Regions from separate parts of the Brevibacillus sp. WF146 genome, predicted to be linked through region 2. Evidence: riboswitches for the same ligand, from Rfam matches in the RefSeq annotation. Region 2 holds a riboswitch; the other holds the start of a gene.
What was found. Region 2 has a riboswitch for FMN ahead of A6764_RS19470 (ECF transporter S component). Riboswitches for the same ligand answer to the same signal wherever they lie in the genome.
Positions count from the first base shown of each region.

Region 1: another riboswitch for FMN. It lies ahead of ribD (bifunctional diaminohydroxyphosphoribosylaminopyrimidine deaminase/5-amino-6-(5-phosphoribosylamino)uracil reductase RibD); the one in region 2 lies ahead of A6764_RS19470 (ECF transporter S component).

Region 1 covers NZ_CP109943.1:998,245-1,007,737, forward strand. Annotated here, with positions in the region: gene A6764_RS04795 (TRAP transporter substrate-binding protein) at 1-271, shown strand, start outside; gene A6764_RS04800 (TRAP transporter small permease) at 307-813, shown strand; gene A6764_RS04805 (TRAP transporter large permease) at 813-2,087, shown strand; gene yunB (sporulation protein YunB) at 2,259-2,972, shown strand; FMN riboswitch at 3,081-3,229, shown strand; gene ribD (bifunctional diaminohydroxyphosphoribosylaminopyrimidine deaminase/5-amino-6-(5-phosphoribosylamino)uracil reductase RibD) at 3,352-4,458, shown strand; gene A6764_RS04820 (riboflavin synthase) at 4,482-5,141, shown strand; gene A6764_RS04825 (bifunctional 3,4-dihydroxy-2-butanone-4-phosphate synthase/GTP cyclohydrolase II) at 5,186-6,379, shown strand; gene ribE (6,7-dimethyl-8-ribityllumazine synthase) at 6,397-6,861, shown strand; gene A6764_RS04835 (aldehyde dehydrogenase family protein) at 6,872-8,404, opposite strand; gene A6764_RS04840 (TetR/AcrR family transcriptional regulator) at 8,411-9,043, opposite strand; gene A6764_RS04845 (M23 family metallopeptidase) at 9,216-9,493, opposite strand, start outside.
Region 2 covers NZ_CP109943.1:3,929,234-3,938,726, forward strand. Annotated here, with positions in the region: gene A6764_RS19435 (cob(I)yrinic acid a,c-diamide adenosyltransferase) at 388-948, opposite strand; gene A6764_RS19440 (class I SAM-dependent methyltransferase) at 1,017-1,778, opposite strand; gene A6764_RS19445 (M42 family metallopeptidase) at 1,790-2,842, opposite strand; gene bcp (thioredoxin-dependent thiol peroxidase) at 2,931-3,401, opposite strand; gene A6764_RS19455 (winged helix-turn-helix domain-containing protein) at 3,595-4,212, shown strand; gene A6764_RS19460 (HAD family hydrolase) at 4,301-4,936, shown strand; gene proS (proline--tRNA ligase) at 5,018-6,484, opposite strand; gene A6764_RS19470 (ECF transporter S component) at 6,770-7,375, opposite strand; FMN riboswitch at 7,636-7,785, opposite strand; gene A6764_RS19475 (ABC transporter permease) at 8,074-8,871, opposite strand; gene A6764_RS19480 (ABC transporter permease) at 8,875-9,493, opposite strand, start outside.

The DNA of each region.
Region 1 (9,493 bases), 1.5 Mb from region 2:
CAAGCAGTACTGGGACGCGCTGCCGCCCAAAACGCAGGAGCTGTTGACCGCGACGGCCAGGGAGACGGAAGAGTGGATCCGCAAGCAGGCGGAAGAAGAGGACAAACAGACGACCGAGCAGTTGAAACAAAAAGGCATGGACGTGTACGTGGTGCCGGAGAGCGACCTCCCGCAGTGGAAGGAAGCGGCCAGGCCGGCCTGGGACGAGTACCTGAAAACCGCCGGGGACTTGGGCAAAGAGCTGCTGGACGACGTGCAGAACATCAAGTAACCGTGCGGCAGAACGCGAGGAAGGGAGGACGCTGAATGAAATGGTTTTCATACCTGTACCGCTGGCTGGACCGCTTGATCCTGTGGGGGGGAATCACGGCAGGGATCCTGATCGTGGTGACGACGGGCATGATTTTTTACGAGATCGTCTCCCGTTCGCTCTTTGACGCCCCGACGACCTGGGCCACCGAGCTGTCCGTTTACGCGATCATCGGCAGTTGTTTCATCGGGGCGGCGTACGCGGTCCGGGCAGACGCCCACATCAAGGTGGATTTGCTCCTGCACAACGTGCCGGCCGCCGCGCGCCGCTGGCTGCTGATCGTTTCCGCCCTGCTGGGGCTCGCGTTCAGCCTGCTGTTTGCCATCTTCGGCTGGGAACACGTCAAGCGGTCGATGGAGCTCGGCTTTACCTCCACCTCGCTCTTGCAGATACCCATGTACATGCCGGAGATGCTGCTGCCGATCGGCGGCACGCTGCTGAGTCTCGCCTTTCTGCTGCAGGTGGCGGACTGCATACGCGGCGGGAAAGGGGGCGGTGCGTAATGGGCCTGTTCTTTGCGGGCGGCATGGCCTCGCTGCTCTTGATCGGCGTGCCCGTTGCCTTTGCCCTCTCGCTCTTGGCCGCGATCGGCCTGTACTGGTTCAACGGCGGCGTACTGGGGCTGCACCAGATTCCCATCATCGCGTACAAGGCGCTGGATGACTTTACCATCAGCTCCCTGCCGATGTACGTGCTGATGAGTCAGATTTTGCTCTACAGCGGCGTAGGCAGGGAGCTGTACGAAATGGCGAGCCGCTGGCTGCGTCATCTGCCGGGCGGCCTCGGGCTGGCCACACTGGTGTGCTGCGGCATCTTTGCCGCCATCTCCGGTTCCAGTGTGGCGACGGCGGTGACGATTGGCACGGTGGCAATTCCCGAGATGACCACACGGGGTTATGACAAAAAAACGGTGCTGGGCCTGTTGGCGGCGGGCGGTACCTTGGGCATCCTGATCCCGCCCAGCGTGCCGATGATCATCTACGGCTCGGTCACCGGCGAATCGGTCGGCAAGCTGTTTATCGCCGGAGTGGTGCCGGGGATTTTGCTGCTGGCAATTTTTATGGCGTACGCGTCGTGGAGCATGCGCCACATCAAAGGCGAGCCGGCCAGCTGGCAGGAGCGTTGGCAGGGGACGCGCAAAGCGGTCTGGGGCCTCTTGATGCCCGTTTTGATCATCGGCGGCATCTACTCCGGGGTGTTCACCCCCACCGAGGCGGCCGCCGCCGGCGTAATATTCAGCCTGCTGGTGGCGGGGATCGTCTACCGCAGCCTCACCTGGGCCAACATCAAAAACATCCTGCTGTCGACCGTCGCCACCAACGCGATGATCCTGTTCATCATCGTCGGGGCGATGCTGTTCGGCTTCATCCTCACCTCCCTGCAGATTCCGCAGGCGATGACGGAGATGGCCACCGGCCTGCCGGTCTCCAAGTGGGTCGTGTTCATCCTGATCAACCTGCTCCTGCTCGTGCTCGGATGCTTCCTGGAGACGGTCTCCATCCTGGTCATCACACTGCCCATTTTGTATCCGATTATCACGTCCCTGGGCTTTGACCCCATCTGGTTCGCCATCATCATGGTGGTCAACATGGAGCTGGCCCTGATTACGCCGCCCGTGGGACTGAACCTGTTTGTGCTCAAGGGCATCGACCCGTCCACACCGATCGCCCTGATCGTGCGCGGCGCGGCCCCGTACGCCGTGATCATGCTGCTGTTCATCGCGCTGCTGGCGTTATTCCCGGGGCTTGCGACAGGATTGATCGGCCATGTGCAATAACGCCCGTACCCCCTCTGCCCCGTCCTTGAGGCGGAGGGGGGCGGCTGTCACGTGAAAACGGCAGCGGCGAGAAGTGCAACGGCGAGAAGCGGAGCCAAACCGCCCGAGGCAGGTTCGGCTTCTCTTTTGGCTCCCTCCCGCATAGGATGTACCAACTGGGAGGTGACGGGCGTGGCGATGTTTCGACCCCGTCGGCGATGGAGACATCCGCTTTCGCGCACGAAAGCGTTTTTTATCGCGCTGGTCATATTCTTCGTGATGATAATCCAGTTTCTGGTCTTTGTCGAGAATCGCCTGAAGCCGACGCTTCTGATCCTGGCGTCGCAAAAGGCGGAGCAGTTGGCCAAGCAGGCCATCACCGACGCGGTGACGAAACGGATCACGCAGCAGGGCGTGGACTTCAACCAGATCGTCAAGATTGAAAAGGACAACGAGGGGCGGATTCAGGCGTACCAGTTCAACTTCAAGGAGTATTCGCGGATTGTAGGAGAAACCACCTCCCGCGTTCAGAACCGGTTGAAGGAATTGGAAGACGAAAAAGTGGACCGCCACATCCCGCTCGGATTGGCGACGGGCAGCAGCTTCCTGGCGCAGATGGGGCCGGAACTTCCCGTCACCTTTATGCCGATCGGGGCGGTGAAGACGCGCCTGGATACGGAGATGAAGGAAGCGGGCATCAACATGGTGCTGGTCACGGTGTACATCTACGTCGACGTGGATTTGCGGATCGTCATCCCGTTTGCCACCGACCAGAAGACGGTGACCACCAAAATCCCGATCACCCACTCGCTCGTCATCGGCGACGTGCCGCAGTACCTGTACAACAATCCGGAAGGAAAGCCGGATGTGCCAAGGCCGGATGCTCAGCCGGACAACACGCCGTAAGGGGAAAGCCCGGATGAAGAATTCCGGGCTTTTCTGCTGATTTCGCCGCCGTCGCCGGAAAAAGTGTAGGACTCGTCTGAAATTGTGGTATAATGCCCGTAACTGAATACCAACCTTCAGGGCAGGGTGAAATTCCCGACCGGCGGTGATGACGAACGCACGTCTCAGCCCGCGACTCGCTGACGGCTTTGGCCGACAGCGACTGACTTGGTGAAATTCCAAGGCCGACGGTACAGTCCGGATGGGAGAAGGTATTTGGTGAGCCTGTGCGTCCGTTTTTTGGAAAAAACGGACGGCAACAGGCTTATTCCCCTATGCCCTGATTCGATGTCAGGGCATTTTTTGTTGGGGCGAAAACGAAGCGGGAAAGGAGCGCACGATGGAACACGACGCACGATACATGGCGCTGGCGCTGGAGCTGGCGCGCTCCGCGGCGGGACAGACCAGCCCCAATCCGCTGGTGGGGGCCGTGGTGGTAAAAGACGGCGAGGTCGTCGGCATGGGGGCCCACCTGAAAGCAGGCGAGCCTCATGCAGAGGTGCACGCGCTGCGGATGGCCGGCGAACGGGCAAAAGGGGCCACCTTGTACGTCACGCTGGAGCCGTGCAGCCATTACGGACGAACGCCTCCCTGCGCCGACGCGGTCATCCAGGCGGGGATCAGCCGTGTGGTGGTGGCCGTGCTGGATCCCAATCCGCTGGTGGCGGGGCAGGGGGTGTCCCGGCTGATCGCCGCCGGCGTGGAGGTCACCGTCGGCATCGGGGAGACGGAGGCGCGGCGGCTCAACGAAGTCTTTTTCCACTACATCACCACCCGGCGGCCGTTCGTCACCGTGAAGACGGCCAGCACCCTGGACGGCAAAATCGCCACGGTGACGGGGCACAGCCGCTGGATCACGGGCGAGGAGGCGCGCGGGCAGGTGCACGAACTGCGCCGGCGGCACGACGCGATTCTCGTGGGGGTCGGGACGGTGATCGCCGACGACCCCGAGCTGACGGCCCGGACGGCGGGCACGGCGACGGGCCGTCAGCCGGTTCGGGTCATCCTGGACAGGCGGCTGCGCACGCCGCTGGATGCCCGCGTGGTGAATGACGGCAAGGCGCCGACGTGGATTGTCACCTCGGCGGAGGCGCCGGCAGAGAAGCGGGCGGCGCTGGAGGAGCGCGGTGTGACGGTACTCGTGCCGGACGGACCGGTCACGGTGGAGCAGGTGCTGGATGAACTGGGAGCGCGGGGCATCACCTCGCTTTTGGTGGAAGGCGGTGCGGAGGTAAACGGCTCGTTTCTCCGCGCGCGGGCGGTCCAAAAGATCGTCGCCTACCTCTCCATGAAGCTGGTCGGCGGCGCCGGTGCCCCCACGCCGTTTGGCGGTCCGGGGCTGGAACGGATGGACGAGGCGGTGCCGCTGGCCGATGTCGAGTGGGAGCAGGTGGGACCGCACGACCTGCGGATCACCGGCTACCCCGTCTGGGATTCGGAATCATGAGACACAAGGAGGAGAGCGACGCCATGTTTACCGGACTGGTGGAAGAAGTGGGCGTAGTGGAGAGCGTGACGGGAGACGGCCAGGCATGCCGCATGGTGATCCGCGCCGAGCGGGTGCTGGAGGGCGTCCGCGTCGGCGACAGCATCGCCGTCAACGGCGTCTGCCTGACCGTAACGGCCCATACCGACCGTCAATTCAGCGTGGACGTGATGCCGGAGACCTTGAACAAAACCAGTTTGCGGCAGGCAAAACGGGGGCAGATTGTCAACCTGGAGCGGGCGATGAGGCTGGGGGACCGCTTCGGCGGCCACATCGTCTCCGGCCACGTGGACGGGACGGGAACCATTCTCTCGCGCCACCCGCATGCCAACGCGGTGCTGTTTCGGATCGGAGCGGAGCCGGATGTGCTCAAATACGTGGTGCCGCGCGGCTCGATCTGCCTGGACGGCATCAGCCTGACGGTCGTCGACGTGGACGCGGAAAGCTTTTCCGTCTCCATCATCCCGCACACCTTGGCCCACACCAATTTGCGGGACAAGCGGATCGGGGATCCGGTCAACCTCGAAGCGGACGTCATCGGCAAGTACGTGGAGAGGCTGCTGGCGTGGCGCTCCGAACAGCCGCAGCCGGAGCGGCGGACGGGGCTTACGCCGGAGTTTTTGCGGGAGCACGGGTTCGTCTGATGGAATCGACGGGTGCTGCCAAAACAGAGGGGAGGGAACCGACCATGTTCCATGCCATAGAAGAAGCGCTGGAAGACTTGAGACAGGGAAAAGCGGTGATCGTCGTGGACGACGAGGACCGGGAAAACGAAGGGGATTTCGTCTGCCTGGCGGAAGCGGCCACGCCGGAGATGATCAATTTCATGGTGACGCACGGACGCGGCCTCGTCTGCGTGCCGATCACGGAAGAGCACGCCGCCCGGCTGCGGCTCAAGCCGATGGTGGAGGCAAACACGGACCGGCAGGGTACGGCGTTTACCGTCTCCATCGACGAAGCGGGAACCCATACGGGCATCTCCGCTCACGAACGCTCGCGCACCGTGCTGGCGATGCTGGACGATCAAAAAACGGCGGACGATTTTCAACGTCCGGGCCACATCTTTCCGCTGATCGCCAAACCGGGCGGCGTCCTGCGCCGGGCCGGACACACCGAGGCGGCCGTCGATCTGGCCCGGCTGGCGGGCGCTTTTCCCGCCGGGGTGATCTGCGAAATCATGAACGAGGACGGGACGATGGCCCGCCTGCCCCAACTGGCCGAGATCGCCGAGCGTTTTGATCTCAAGCTGATCACCATTGCCGACCTGATCCGCTACCGGATGCGGACGGAGCGGCTGGTCAAGCGGGAAATCGAGGTGAACCTGCCTACCGAATACGGCGACTTCCGCATCGCCGCCTACACCAACGAACTGGACGGCAAAGAGCACGTGGCGGTGATCAAGGGAGAGATCACGCCCGACGAACCGGTGCTGGTGCGGGTCCACTCCGAGTGCCTGACCGGCGATATTTTCGGCTCGCACCGCTGCGACTGCGGCCCCCAACTGCACGCCGCCCTGCGGCAGATCGAAGCGGAAGGACGGGGCGTCCTCCTGTACATGCGGCAGGAGGGGCGCGGCATCGGCCTGATCAACAAACTGCGCGCCTACAAGCTGCAGGAGGACGGCTACGACACCGTGGAAGCGAACGAAAAGCTGGGCTTCCCCGCCGACCTGCGCGACTACGGGATCGGGGCGCAAATCCTGCGCGATCTGGGCGTGAAACGCATGCGGCTGTTGACCAACAACCCGCGGAAGATCCGCGGCCTCAGCGGCTACGGACTGGAAGTGGCAGAGCGGGTGCCGATTCAGATGCCGGCCCATCCGCACAACAGGCGGTATCTGGCCGCCAAACACGAGAAGCTGGGTCACCTGCTTCAACTTTGAACAAGGAGTGAACAACCATGAAAGTGTTCGAGGGAAATCTGGTAGGAACGGGTCTGCGCGTAGGCATCGTGGCAGCCCGGTTTAACGAATTGATCGTCAGCAAGCTGCTCGGCGGCGCGCTGGACGCGCTGAAGAGGCACGGCGTGGAGGAAGCAAACGTCGACGTGGCCTGGGTGCCCGGCGCCTTTGAAATCCCGCTGATCGCCAAGCGAATGGCGGAGTCCGGCCGCTACGACGCCGTCGTCACGCTGGGCGCGGTCATTCGCGGAGCGACGCCTCACTTTGACTACGTGTGCAGCGAATGCGCCAAAGGGGTGGCGTCCATCTCCCTGGCTACGGGCGTTCCCGTGATTTTTGGCGTGCTGACGACGGACTCGATCGAGCAGGCGATCGAGCGGGCCGGCACCAAAGCAGGCAACAAAGGATGGGAAGCGGCCGCAGCCGCCATCGAAATGGCGAACCTGAACCGGCAGTTCGCCTAAAGGGCGGCCGCTATTCCCGCAGACGCTTCCACTCCCGCCAGGCCGCACGCAGGGCCTGGCGGTTCCATTTCCGTTCCCTGCCGAACAGGGCCTTGATCAGCCCGACAAACATCGTCTCCTGCTCCTCGGTGTAGGGATACCAGTTGACCTCCCGTTTTCGCCTGCCGGGATCGTGCATGACGGAGACGGCGTGCGTAAACGCCCGCAAGCCTTCCGGACCGCGGTAGCGCCCGATGCCGCTCTGTTTTACGCCGCCGAACGGCAGATGGGGGTTGGCGTAGCTGACCAGGCAGTCGTTGATGCAGACATTGCCGGTTTCCAACTGCAGCGCGACTCGTCTGGCCTTTGTCTCGTCCTGCGACCAGACAGAAGCGTTCAGCCCGTACGGCGAGTCGTTTGCCAGGCGGATCGCTTCTTCCTCGGAGGAAAAGGGCATGATCGGCAGGACGGGGCCAAACGTCTCCTCGCGCATGATTTTCATCGCGTGCGTCACGCCCGTCAGGACGGTCGGGGGCAGAAACATCCCGTCTTCTTCAAAGCGGCCGCCGATCTCCACCACGGCTCCCTTGGCGATGGCGTCGGCCACGTGGTCACGAACGATCTCGACCTGTCGGGGAAAGGTCATTGACCCGATGTCCGCCTGACGGGGAAAGCCTTGGCGCAGCGCCGCCGTCTTCGCCTTGACCAGCTCCACAAACTGCGGGTACACGCTTTGCTCGACGTAGAGACGCTCGACGGACATGCAGACCTGTCCCGCGTTGGTGAACGCGCCCCAGACGGCGGCATTGGCGGCCCGCTCCAAATGGGCGTCGGCAAAGACGATCATCGGGTCCTTGCCGCCCAGCTCCAGTTCCACCGGGATCAGGTGTTCCGCCGCCTGCTTCATGATGGCGCGGCCCGTCGCCGCCGAGCCGGTGAAAAAGATCTTGTCCGGCTTGGCAGCCACCAGCGCCTGCCCCACCTCCCTGCCGCCGTGAAGCACCTGGATGACCCCCTCGGGGAAGCCGACGGCCCGAAACAGTTCGTCCATGACCAGGCCGGTGTACGGCGTGACTTCCGACGGCTTCAGCAGGACCGTGTTGCCGGCCGCCAGCGCGGAAAGGGCGGGAATGACGGAAAGCTGGAACGGGTAATTCCACGGCGAAATGACCGCGACCACGCCCAGCGGTTTGTAGTGGATGGACGACCGTTTCGGCCACAGCACCAGCGGCGTGGGCACCCGTCTGGGGGACAGCATCCGCTTTGCGTTCTTCTCGTAGAAGCGGATCGTGTCCGCGGTGACGAAGATTTCCGTCATGAGCGCTTCCAGCGTGAGTTTGCCGGTGTCGGCGCTGATTTTCTCCGCCAGCGCTTCCGCCTGCTCCACCAGGTAATGGCGCAGCCGGGTCAGGTAGTGGAGCCGTTCCGGAAGCGGCGTGGCGGACCAACCGCCAAACGACTGCCTGGCTCGCTCCATTGCCAGGCGTACCTCCTCCGGCGTCGCCTCCGCCAGTTCGCCGAGGATGGCGCCGGTGGCCGGATTTTGCATCGTGAGAACGCCCATGGTGGATCACCTCTCCGTTTGGGATGATGGGGACAATAACAGCGCAAGCATGCGGGGGAGCGCCTGCTCCAGCCGATTCACCGTCTGCTCGGGATCGTCCGCCTCGTCGAGAAGCGCTTGAAAAAACAGGCCGTCGATCAGGGAGTAGAGCAGCGGGACGGCCTCATCCGCTTCCGTCAGGGGAGAAAACCCCGCTTCCCTGCGCAATCTGTCCAGCATCTCGCCGATCAGCTCGAAGAGGCGGGCGCGTATCTCCCGCACGCCGTCGCGAAATGCGGGCAGGTACATGGCCTGCACCTGAAAGTCGTACCACAGGCGGTGCACCGCCTGATCCTCGACCAACGCCCGGCGCAGCACCGCGAGCAGCCGGTCCATCCACCCTTCCAGGGGGGCGCTCAGGAGTTCCTGCTCCAGCTCCCGCAGAAACCGCTCCTTGTACCCCGAGATGACGGCAAGCAGCAGGTCTTCCTTGCCGGCAAAATAATAGTGCAGGATGCCCAGCGAGACGCCGGACTCCCGGGCGATGTCACGCAGCGAGACGCGGGCGTACCCTTTTTCGGCGAGGCAGCGGGTCGCCTGTTCGATCAGGTAGGCCCGTTTGGCGTCCGCTTTTGTTTGTGAACGGGCGGAACGGGTCACGGTTTTACACACCACCATTTTTTGGACAAATGTCCAGTTTTTCTGTTTTCATTGTATGTAGGGTGGGTGTTTCTGTCAAACGCGCCACATGTGTCAAACGAACCAACGGCCGTTTTCCCGTCGAGGAACGATGCCGTTCGGTTGGGGCGGACGCAAAAAAAGAAGCGGCTTTTCACCGCTTCTTTTTGCTGTACATCTGCCGTTCCCAGCGCTTCAGATAGGGATACGGGTCAAATGCCCATTCGCTGTAGCCCCTGTCCCGGTACATGCCGTAGTGCAGGTGGGGGGGAAACTTGCCGGATGTCCCCGGTTTGCCGTAGCCGGAACTGCCGACGTAGCCCAGCACTTCCCCCGGTTCGACGATGTCTCCCGGCTTCAGCCCCTTTCGGAAAGAGGAGAGGTGGGCAAAGTAGTGGTAGACGTTGCCCATGTCCCGCATCCCGATGCGCC
Region 2 (9,493 bases):
GATGGGAAAACGGCGGACACGGCGCAGCAGATGGCCGATTGGCTGCGACGCGCTCCGTCTCCAGGTTGTGCTCAGCGTAAGCAGCGAGACTACCGTCAAGGGTTTGGTCGTCTAAACGTCCGCCGGTTCGACGGCATATTCCTCGCGAGTAGATAAAAATTTTAAAAAATTAAGATTTTTTGCTCGGCAAGTTGGAACCTCGTGATCCTGCCTTTGCCCGGATTGCTCCCTATCTGTTCAGGGGCATGGCCGGACCGGCCGCTCCTGTTCAACCAGCGGCCGGCGACCGGGCCTTGGCACTCACGGCAAACAAGCTGCTCAGGCGCTGACTGCCCCCTGCCTTCTGCCTTCTACCTTCTGCCTTTTACTGATGCCCGTGCTACACGGTCAATCCGTTCCCTGTTCGTGCAGATGCTGCTCCGCCCGGCCCGTTTCCCGGTTGACCCAGCGGGCGACGACAAACAGGTAATCGGAGAGACGGTTCAAATACTTGACCACCGCGCCGTTCACCTGCTCCTGACGGCTGACCAGCACCGCCTTGCGCTCCGCTCTCCTCACTACCGTCCGCGCCACGTGAAAAGCGGCCGCAGCGGGGTGGCCGCCGGGCAGGATAAAGTTGGAGAGCGGCGGCAGGGTCGCGTCCAGCTTGTCGATCTCTTCTTCCAAAAACTGAACATCCTCGTCGCGGATCGGCCAGCCCACCGGTTTTCCTTCCGGCGTCGCCAGCTCCGCTCCGATGTGGAAGAGCTTGGTCTGCACGACGTGAAACACGCCCCGCAGTTCGTTCCAGGCTTCCCCGTCAGGCAGCAGCGACAGAGCCAGCCCGATGGCGGAGTTGGCCTCGTCGCACGTGCCGTACGCCTCCACCCGGTCGGCGTGCTTGGGAACGCGCACGCCGGATACCAGGGACGTTTCCCCTTTGTCGCCCGATTTGGTATAGATTTTCACAAACAGCCCCCCATTCCCGTTATTTCCCTGGAAATCGACAACACGCTGCTTTTCGACGCGCCGCCGGTTCACATGGCTTCGGCCACCACAATCAGCTCGGTGCTGGCGGCGTCAAACGGCGCCTTGGCAAACGAGCCGAACCGCTGCGTCACTTTCAACCCGTTGAGCCGCAGCAGGTGGTGCAGCTCCGCCGGAAAGATGTAGCGCAGCGTAAAGCGGCCGGTCACCCGCTCCGTCACCACTCCTTCCGGGGAGATCCGCTCGTAGGTCCGGGTCACCTCGGCCAACTGCTGAAAGTGGTCGTAGCGGGTGTAATCCCACATCGCGATCTCTTCGCCCGAATCCAGCCGGTAGGTTCCGCGCAGGGACATTTTTTCGCTCTCCTCGTAGAGATGGGCGATTTTCGGGACGAACACGTTCATCACGAACTTCCCGCCCGGCGCCAGGTGACGGCGGATGCAGGAGAGGGCCTTCATCTGCTCGTGGATGTGCAGCAGGTGCAAAAACGAGCGAAATGGAATCATCACCAGCGAAAAGGTTTTGCCCAGATCAAACGCCCGCATGTCTCCCTGCACAAACGAAAGCTGTCCCGACACTCCGCGCTCGTCCGCCTTTTTCCGGGCCCGCTCCAGCATCTCGGCCGACAGGTCCAGCCCGGTGACGCTCACCCCCGCCTCTGCCAGCGGAATGGCGATGCGTCCGGTACCGCAGGCGAGATCCAGTACCTCACCTCCGGCAGCGCGGGCCATCTCCAGGTAAAATTCGACGTCTCCCGGCAGGCCGCGCTGCGTCACATCGTAATACTCCGCCCAACGATACATGTCGCTCATGATCTCTTCACCTACGCCTGCATGACTTCCGAATGGAGGTAGGCCAGCACCAGCTTGGCCGTGTTTTCCAGGGCCTCCTTGTGCGTCCGCTCGTGGGAGTGGGACGCGTCCACGCCGGGCCCGATCAATCCGTGCACGATGTCGTATCCGGCCCGGAGCGCGGCGCTGGCGTCGGAGCCGTAGTACGGGTAAATGTCCACCTGGTAGTTCAACCCATGCTCCTCGGCCAGCTTCACCAGGTGTTTGCGCAGTCCGTAGTGGTACGGGCCGGACGAGTCTTTGGCGCAGATGGAGACGCAGTATTCGTCCGTGGTCTGGCCGTCGCCGATCGCACCCATGTCCACCGCCAGATACTCCACCACCCGTTCCGGCACGCAGGCGTTGCCGCCGTAGCCGATCTCCTCGTTGTTGCTGATGAGAAAATGGGTCGTGTACGGCAGCGTGGCTCCACTCTCCCGCAGGTGTTTCAGCACGCCGAACAGAATGGCCACGCTGGCCTTGTCGTCGATGTGGCGGGATTTGATAAACCCGCTCTCGGTAACGGTCACCCGCGGGTCAAACGAAACGAAGTCACCGACGCGAATGCCCAGCGCCAGCACGTCTTCCCTGCTGTTTACCTTTTCGTCCAGCCGCACTTCCATGTTATGCTCGGTGCGCTCCATTTTGCCCGCTTCCCGGCCGTAGACATGGACCGACGCCTTTGTCGAGAGGATCGTGCCGGTAATGATCCGGCCGCTGTCCGTCTCGACCATGCAGTGCTCGCCCTCCACCGCGTTCCACTCGAAACCGCCGATCAGGGCCAGTTTCAGCCGGCCGTTCTCCTTGATCTCCTTCACCATCGCGCCCAGCGTGTCCACGTGGGCCGTCAGCAGCCGCTGCTTGTCGTCGTTGCTGCCGGGCAGGGTAGCCAGCACCGCTCCCTTGTTGGTGCGCACATAGCCGATGCCCAATCGGGTCAGTTCTCCTTCCACCAGGGCCATCACTTTGGCGGTATTGCCGGAAGGACTGGGCGTGTTGGCCAGACGGCAAAACATCTCCACCATGTAGTCGGTCGATACGGTCATTGTGTTTCCCCCAATCGCTTGCGTTATATGCTGCAGCATCCTCGTAAAAGAACCTTCCTCGCCGAGTGAGCCCGACAGAAGGCTGTTCCTATTGCTGCTGCAGTTCCCTGATCGTTTGCAGAACTTCCTCGACGTGCCCCTTCACCTTTACCTTGGGCCACGCCTTGACGATCGTGCCTTCCGGGTCGATGAGAAACGTGGAGCGTTCAATGCCCATGTATTCCCGTCCGTACATCTTTTTCAGCACCCAGACGCCGTACGCCTCCGCCACCTGGTGATCCGGGTCGGCCAGCAGCGGAAACGGCAGCTCGTGCTTGGCGGCAAACTTGTCATGCGATTTGACATCGTCGGGGCTGATGCCGAGCACGACCGTGTTCAGCTTGGCAAACTCCGGGTGATAGTCGCGAAAATCGCACGCTTCCGTCGTGCAGCCTGGGGTCATGTCCTTGGGATAAAAGTACAGCACCACGTATTGGCCGCGAAAATCCTGGAGAGAAATCGTCCGGTTGCTGTTCGCCTGCAGGGTAAAATCAGGCGCCGCTTGTCCCACTGCTACCATCGTTGGATCCCTACTTTCCGCTTCGATTTTCTGCTTGACATACCTGTCTCATTTTACCACAAAGCGGCAGACCACTTCATCCGCTTACACGTTGCGCTTTTGGAGAGAAAACGATAGAATGAATGGATAGTAAATTCGTAAAGAATAAAGAATTATAAAAAATTTGGCGTAGTTGCTGGATGGTGAATCAATCATGAAAGAGTTTTTTCAGGTAACCGAACCGGAAGCCCTTAAATCTCTTGCCATACCGGAGCGTGTAAAAATTTTGGAACTGTTTGAAGACCTGGAGCCGCGCACGGCGAAGCAGATCGCGACCGAGCTGGGCGAAAACGCCGCCCGCCTGCATTACCACGTGAAGGAGCTGGTCCGCGTCGGTCTCTTGGAACAGGTGGACACCCGGGTCAAAGGCTCGATTGTGGAGAAGTACTATCAGCCTGTGGCCAAGGTGATCCAGGTCAAGCTGCAGTTGATGATCGAAGAAAACGCGCAGCAGTTGAGCGACATCATGTTTACGCCGTTCCGCACCACGGAGCGGGATTTGATGCGGACGCTCAACCGGTTTGTGGCGAGCGATGTGGACGTGCGCAAAGAGTACAAGGACACGTTCGCATTTAATTTAACTGAATTTTATTTAAATCAAGAAGAACGGAATCAACTGGTGGACGAGATCAGCGAACTGCTGCAAAAGTACAAGGGGCTGAAAAACGAAAACGGCCGCCGCAAGTTCAAGTTCTTTGACGTGCTGTTTCCGCTGACGCCCCCCGATCCGGCCGAAGACGAGGGCGACGCGTTTGAGGACAGCGACGAATAACGGCTCCGCCTGACGCATAGGAATGACTGCACACGAAAACCATCCCACGCGATGGTTTTCGCCATGTTTCGTGCAAGGGAGGCTTGCGATGCGCACCATCCTGTTTGATTTTGACGGCACCGTCGCGGATACGCTGCCGCTGATTTTCACAGCGTTTCGCTCGACGTTTCAGCAGTTTCACCACCGCCGCTACGCGGACGAGGAGATCGTCGCCATGTTCGGACCGACGGAGACCGGCATCCTGCAGGCGAAGATCCCGCCAGACCAGGTGGAACAGGCTCTCGACCACTTTTTTCGGGTCTACGCGGAAGGGCACCGGCACGTGCACAATCCGGCGGAGATCGCGCTGATGCTGGACCGGCTGCGCGAGGCCGGCATCGTTATGGGCATTGTCACCGGAAAAGGGCGGCGCAGCGCCGACATTTCCCTTCAGGCGTGGGGGCTGGCCCGCTACTTTGACGTGGTGATCACCGGAGACGACGTTTCCAGGCCAAAGCCCGATCCCGAAGGCATTCTGTCCGCGATGGAACGGCTGGGAGCACGCGCCGAACAAACGCTGTACGTGGGGGACAGCGACGCCGACGTTCTTGCGGGTCGGGCCGCCGCCCTGGTCACGGTCGGCGTCGACTGGCTGCCTGTCACGCAAAAAGCGGGCCGTTTCCAGCCCGAACCGGATTACCTGTTTACCGACCCCGGGGCCTTCGCCGATTGGGTCCTGGGGTAGCGAAAGCCGCAGTAACGAAAAGCGGGCACCCGATATGCGCGGGTGCCCCTTTTGTTTTCGCCCCGCCAGCCGAAGGGCGGTTTAATAGGCGCGGGCGAACCAGACGGTATGCTTGGCTTCCCCGCCGCAGGCGATGCAGGTATGCTTGACTGTCGGCGGCTCAAACGGAATGTTGCGGGAGGTGAACTTGGTCTCCTCCTTCACTTTCGCTTCGCAGGCGTCGTCGCCGCACCAGCCGGCCAGCACCCAGCCGGCGATGCTTTTTTCGCTTTCCGCCTTGACGATGTGCGCCTTCAGCGCATCGAGGGTGTCGATGTCCAGATGGGAGTGAGCGGTTCGGAACGCCAGCGCCTTTTCAAACATGTTCCGCTGAATCTCTTCCAGCAGGTCGGCGACCGCTTCCACCGCCCGGTCCAGGGAGACCGTCACCTTCTCGCCGGTATCGCGACGGGCCAGGACCACCTGTCCGTTGTCCACATCGCGCGGACCGATCTCCAGGCGAATCGGTACGCCGCGCATTTCCCACTCGTTGAACTTCCAGCCGGGCGTCTCTTCGCGCAGGTCCGCCTTCACCCTCACGCCCGCCGCTTTCAGGGCGTCGAACAGCGGATTGAACTTCTCCATCACCTTTTCCCGCAGCTTGACCGGACCGACCGGGATCATCACGACCTGGGTCGGTGCCACGCGCGGCGGCAGCGCCAGCCCGCGGTCGTCGCCGTGAACCATGATCATCGAACCGATCAGACGGGTGGACGTCCCCCACGAGGTGGTATGAACGTACTTGAACTGATTGTCCCTGTCGAGAAACTTGATGTCAAAGCCTCTGGCAAAGTTCTCGCCCAGGTAGTGCGAGGTGCCGGCCTGAACGGCTTTGCCGTCCTTCATCATCGCTTCGATGGAATACGTGTCGATCGCGCCGGCAAAGCGTTCGGTCGGCGTCTTCTGCCCTTTCCAGACGGGAATGGCCAGCTCCTGTTCGACCACCTCGCTGTAGATGTCCAGCATCTGCATCGTTTCCTGCCGCGCTTCCTCCTCGGTGGCGTGGGCGGTATGCCCCTCCTGCCAGAGGAATTCGGACGTGCGCAGGAACGGCATCGTCCGCTTTTCCCAGCGGAAGACGTTGGCCCACTGGTTGATCAGCACCGGCAGGTCGCGATAGCTCTGAATCCACTGGCTGTACATGTGGCCGATGATCGTCTCGGACGTCGGCCGCAGCGCGAGCCGCTCTTCCAGCTTTTCGCCGCCCGCTTCGGTCACCCAGGGCAGCTCCGGATTAAAGCCTTCCACGTGCTCCTTCTCTTTTTGGAAAAACGACTCGGGAATCAGCATCGGAAAATAGGCGTTGCGGTGGCCGGTCTCCTTGAACCGCTTGTCCATCGCCGCCTGGATCCGCTCCCACAGCTCGAAGCCGTCCGGCTTGAACACGATGCAGCCGCGGACCGGGGTGTAATCCATCAGATCCGCCTTGGTAATCGTGTCGATGTACCAGCGCGAAAAGTCCTCCGACTGCGGGGTAATCTCCTTTACAAACGCTTTTTCGTCTGCCATGTGACACACTCCTCGTAAAAAAATAAACCCCCATCCCAATAGGGACGGGGGAATTACCCGTGGTACCACCCTGATTGACCGCAACGGCGTGCTGCGGCCCACTCAACGCCCGATAACGGCAGGGCATCCGGCATGGCTCATCGCCAGCGGCTCCAGGATGGGGAGCAGATACGCCTGTGCATCGGCCTTCCAGACAAGGGCCGACTCTCTGGAACACGGCCAGTACCTGCGGGTCCTTTCATTGCCTTTGGTTAGGCACTATCATAGCAAGCCAAGAAATCATTGTCAATTTGCCGCGCGGAGGTTGAGCCGGCCGGACAGCTTGAGGTACAGCGGATACGCTGCCAGCGAGAGCACAACCCCTTTGAGTATGTTAAACGGCACGATGCTGTACAGGACAAACGACCAGACGCTGTCCGCCTGGAACTGGGCCAGGAGCTGCTCCAGCGGCACCTGGTAGAGAGCCGCGTAGGCCGGCAGCAGGAAATAGGCGTTGGCGACCGCCATGACCGCCGTCATCAGCACCGTTCCCAGCACAAGGCCGGCGGCAAAGCCCTTTTTCCCCATGCCCCGGCGCTGCAAATAGATGGCCGCCAGGATAAAGCTGGCGCCTGCGACCACGTTGGCCACCTCGCCGATCAGCAGGCCGTCCGTATTTTTCAACAGCATGTGCAGCGCGTTTTTCAGCACTTCCACCAGCACCCCGGCGACCGGTCCGTAGAGCAGGCCCCCGATCAACGCGGGCAGCGTGCTGAAATCCAGCTTCAGGAACGGCGGCAGCATCGGTACCGGAAACTCGAGATACTGCAGAACAAACGCGACCGCCGCCAGCATGGGAATCGCCACCAGCCGCTGGGTCGCTTGCGATGAGCGCATCGCTGTTACTTTCATCTGTACCATCTCCTCACGTGTTTCTTCCTTCTGATGAGGAATGGCAACGAGTACGTCCCACCTGCCCGGCCGTCCATCCGAACCAATCGTAAAACAAAAGCCCTGAGGATTCGTTTCTCCTCAGGGCTTGCGTACGCGGACAGCGACCCATGACTGCGCCAAACAGGTATGCGAAATCGAAGGGGTCCCGATCGGGCATGCACCCCCCGCATCCCGCACCCGCGCACAGGCAAACAAGCACGTGCGGTGTACGTACTGTCGTCATCCTTCTCCCATCCAGACTGTACTGTCGGCTCCGGATTCGCACCGGATCCTGCACTCCCAGGCGTTTCCGCCAGGGAGGCTCGCGGGCTTACGCGCCTTGCGCGATCACCGCCGGTCGGGAATTTCACCCTGCCCCGAAGGAATTGTGGTATTGGTTGTTACCAGCTTATTATACGGCGTCGCCGATTCATTTGACAATGCCGGAAGTGTCTCTGCGCATTTGCCGGACGAACGACCGGGGGCTCCGCTGTTCCCCGCCTGAAGCCAAACGTTACCACATTGAAACAGGCGCGTGTGGTGGTTTTAATTCTCGCCTATACGCCGATTCGTTCACGAAAATCTCCCCTGATAAACAAAAAGACTCACCCTGGTCCGCTTTGTGTAAACACAAGTCGCGTGGTGAGTACTAGATTGCCTGTCAAGGGAAGAGCGGGTCACGACCCCGCTCCTCTGTATTTGCGCACGCCCCAGTTCCAGACGGCGAGCCCGATGCCGAAAAAGATCACGCCCATGACCGGCGTGAACGCCGCGTAGGTGTACCACGTCTCCTTGCGCAAAAAGTAGGCGGCCGGGTAGACGCCGACGAAGGCGAACGGCAGGATGTACGTCAGCACGAAGCGAATCACCTTGTTGTACACGTCCACGGGATAGCGGCCGTACTGCTGGATGTTCCAGATCATCGGCGCGATGCCCGTGCGCGAGTCGGAGAAAAAGCTGATGGCGGCAATCGCCGTGTACACCCCGGCGTAGATCAGCGCCCCGCCGATCACCAGCACGACAAACACCAGCGGATCGTACCAGTGGAAGGACAGATCCAGCTTGAAAGCGGCGTAGCCCATGATGATCAGCCCGGAGATGACGCCGAAGATGCGGTCCGGCGCCATCGATTCCAGGCACACCTGGGCCAGGTTGTGCAGCGGCCGGGTCAGGATGCGGTCCATCTCGCCGCGGATGATGTAGCGCTCGTTGAAGTCCCAGAAGCTGAAAAACATCGAAAACAGCGCATACGGAATCAGGAAGAATCCGTAGATGAAGATGATTTCGTCCCGCGTCCAGTCTTTCAGCAGCGGCACGTGCTGAAAGACGACGATGATGAAGACGAGATTGATCAGCTCGTAGATCAGATTGGAGACCAGGTCGCCGAAAAAGTCGGCCCGGTACGCCAGCCTGGTCTTGAAATACTGTCCGAGGTAATCGGCAAAGACGCCGATGATGTGTCGCGCGTTTTGCATCGGCTACCCTCCCTGCACGACCAGTTTGTGACGGGCCCGCCGCCACAGGATCAGGATCGGCATGAAAATCACCGCGATCCACACAGCCTGCAGCCCGATCAGCTCCCACGCCCGCTCCGGCGAAATCGCGCCGGTGAAGATCAGGCTGGGATAGTAGTTGATCGCCTGAAACGGCAGCCAGCCCATCAGCGTCTGGGCCCAGCCGGGGAAAAAGCTGATCGGCAGCACCAGGCCGGACATCAGATCGACGATCACCCGCTTGGCCCGCATCATCCCGTCGTTGCGGAACAGGAAAAAGGTAAACAGGCCGGTCAGCAGGTTCAGCTCCGTGTTGATGACAAACGCGAGCATGAGGCTGACCAGGTACAGGCCCCAGGCTTCCGGCGTTCCGGGGAAGCGGAACGGGATCAACAGGCTGACCAGAAAGATGCCGGGCGCCGCGAAAAAGAGCAGGCGAAAGACGCCCTCGCCGAACGCCTGCGCCGTTTTCACGGACAGATAATTGTAGGGCCGGATCATCTCGATGGCCACCTTGCCTTCCCGCACGTCCTGAGCGATCTCCATGTCGATGTTGTTGAAGTAGAACGCCCGGGACATCCAGGCGATGGCGACGTATGCGGTC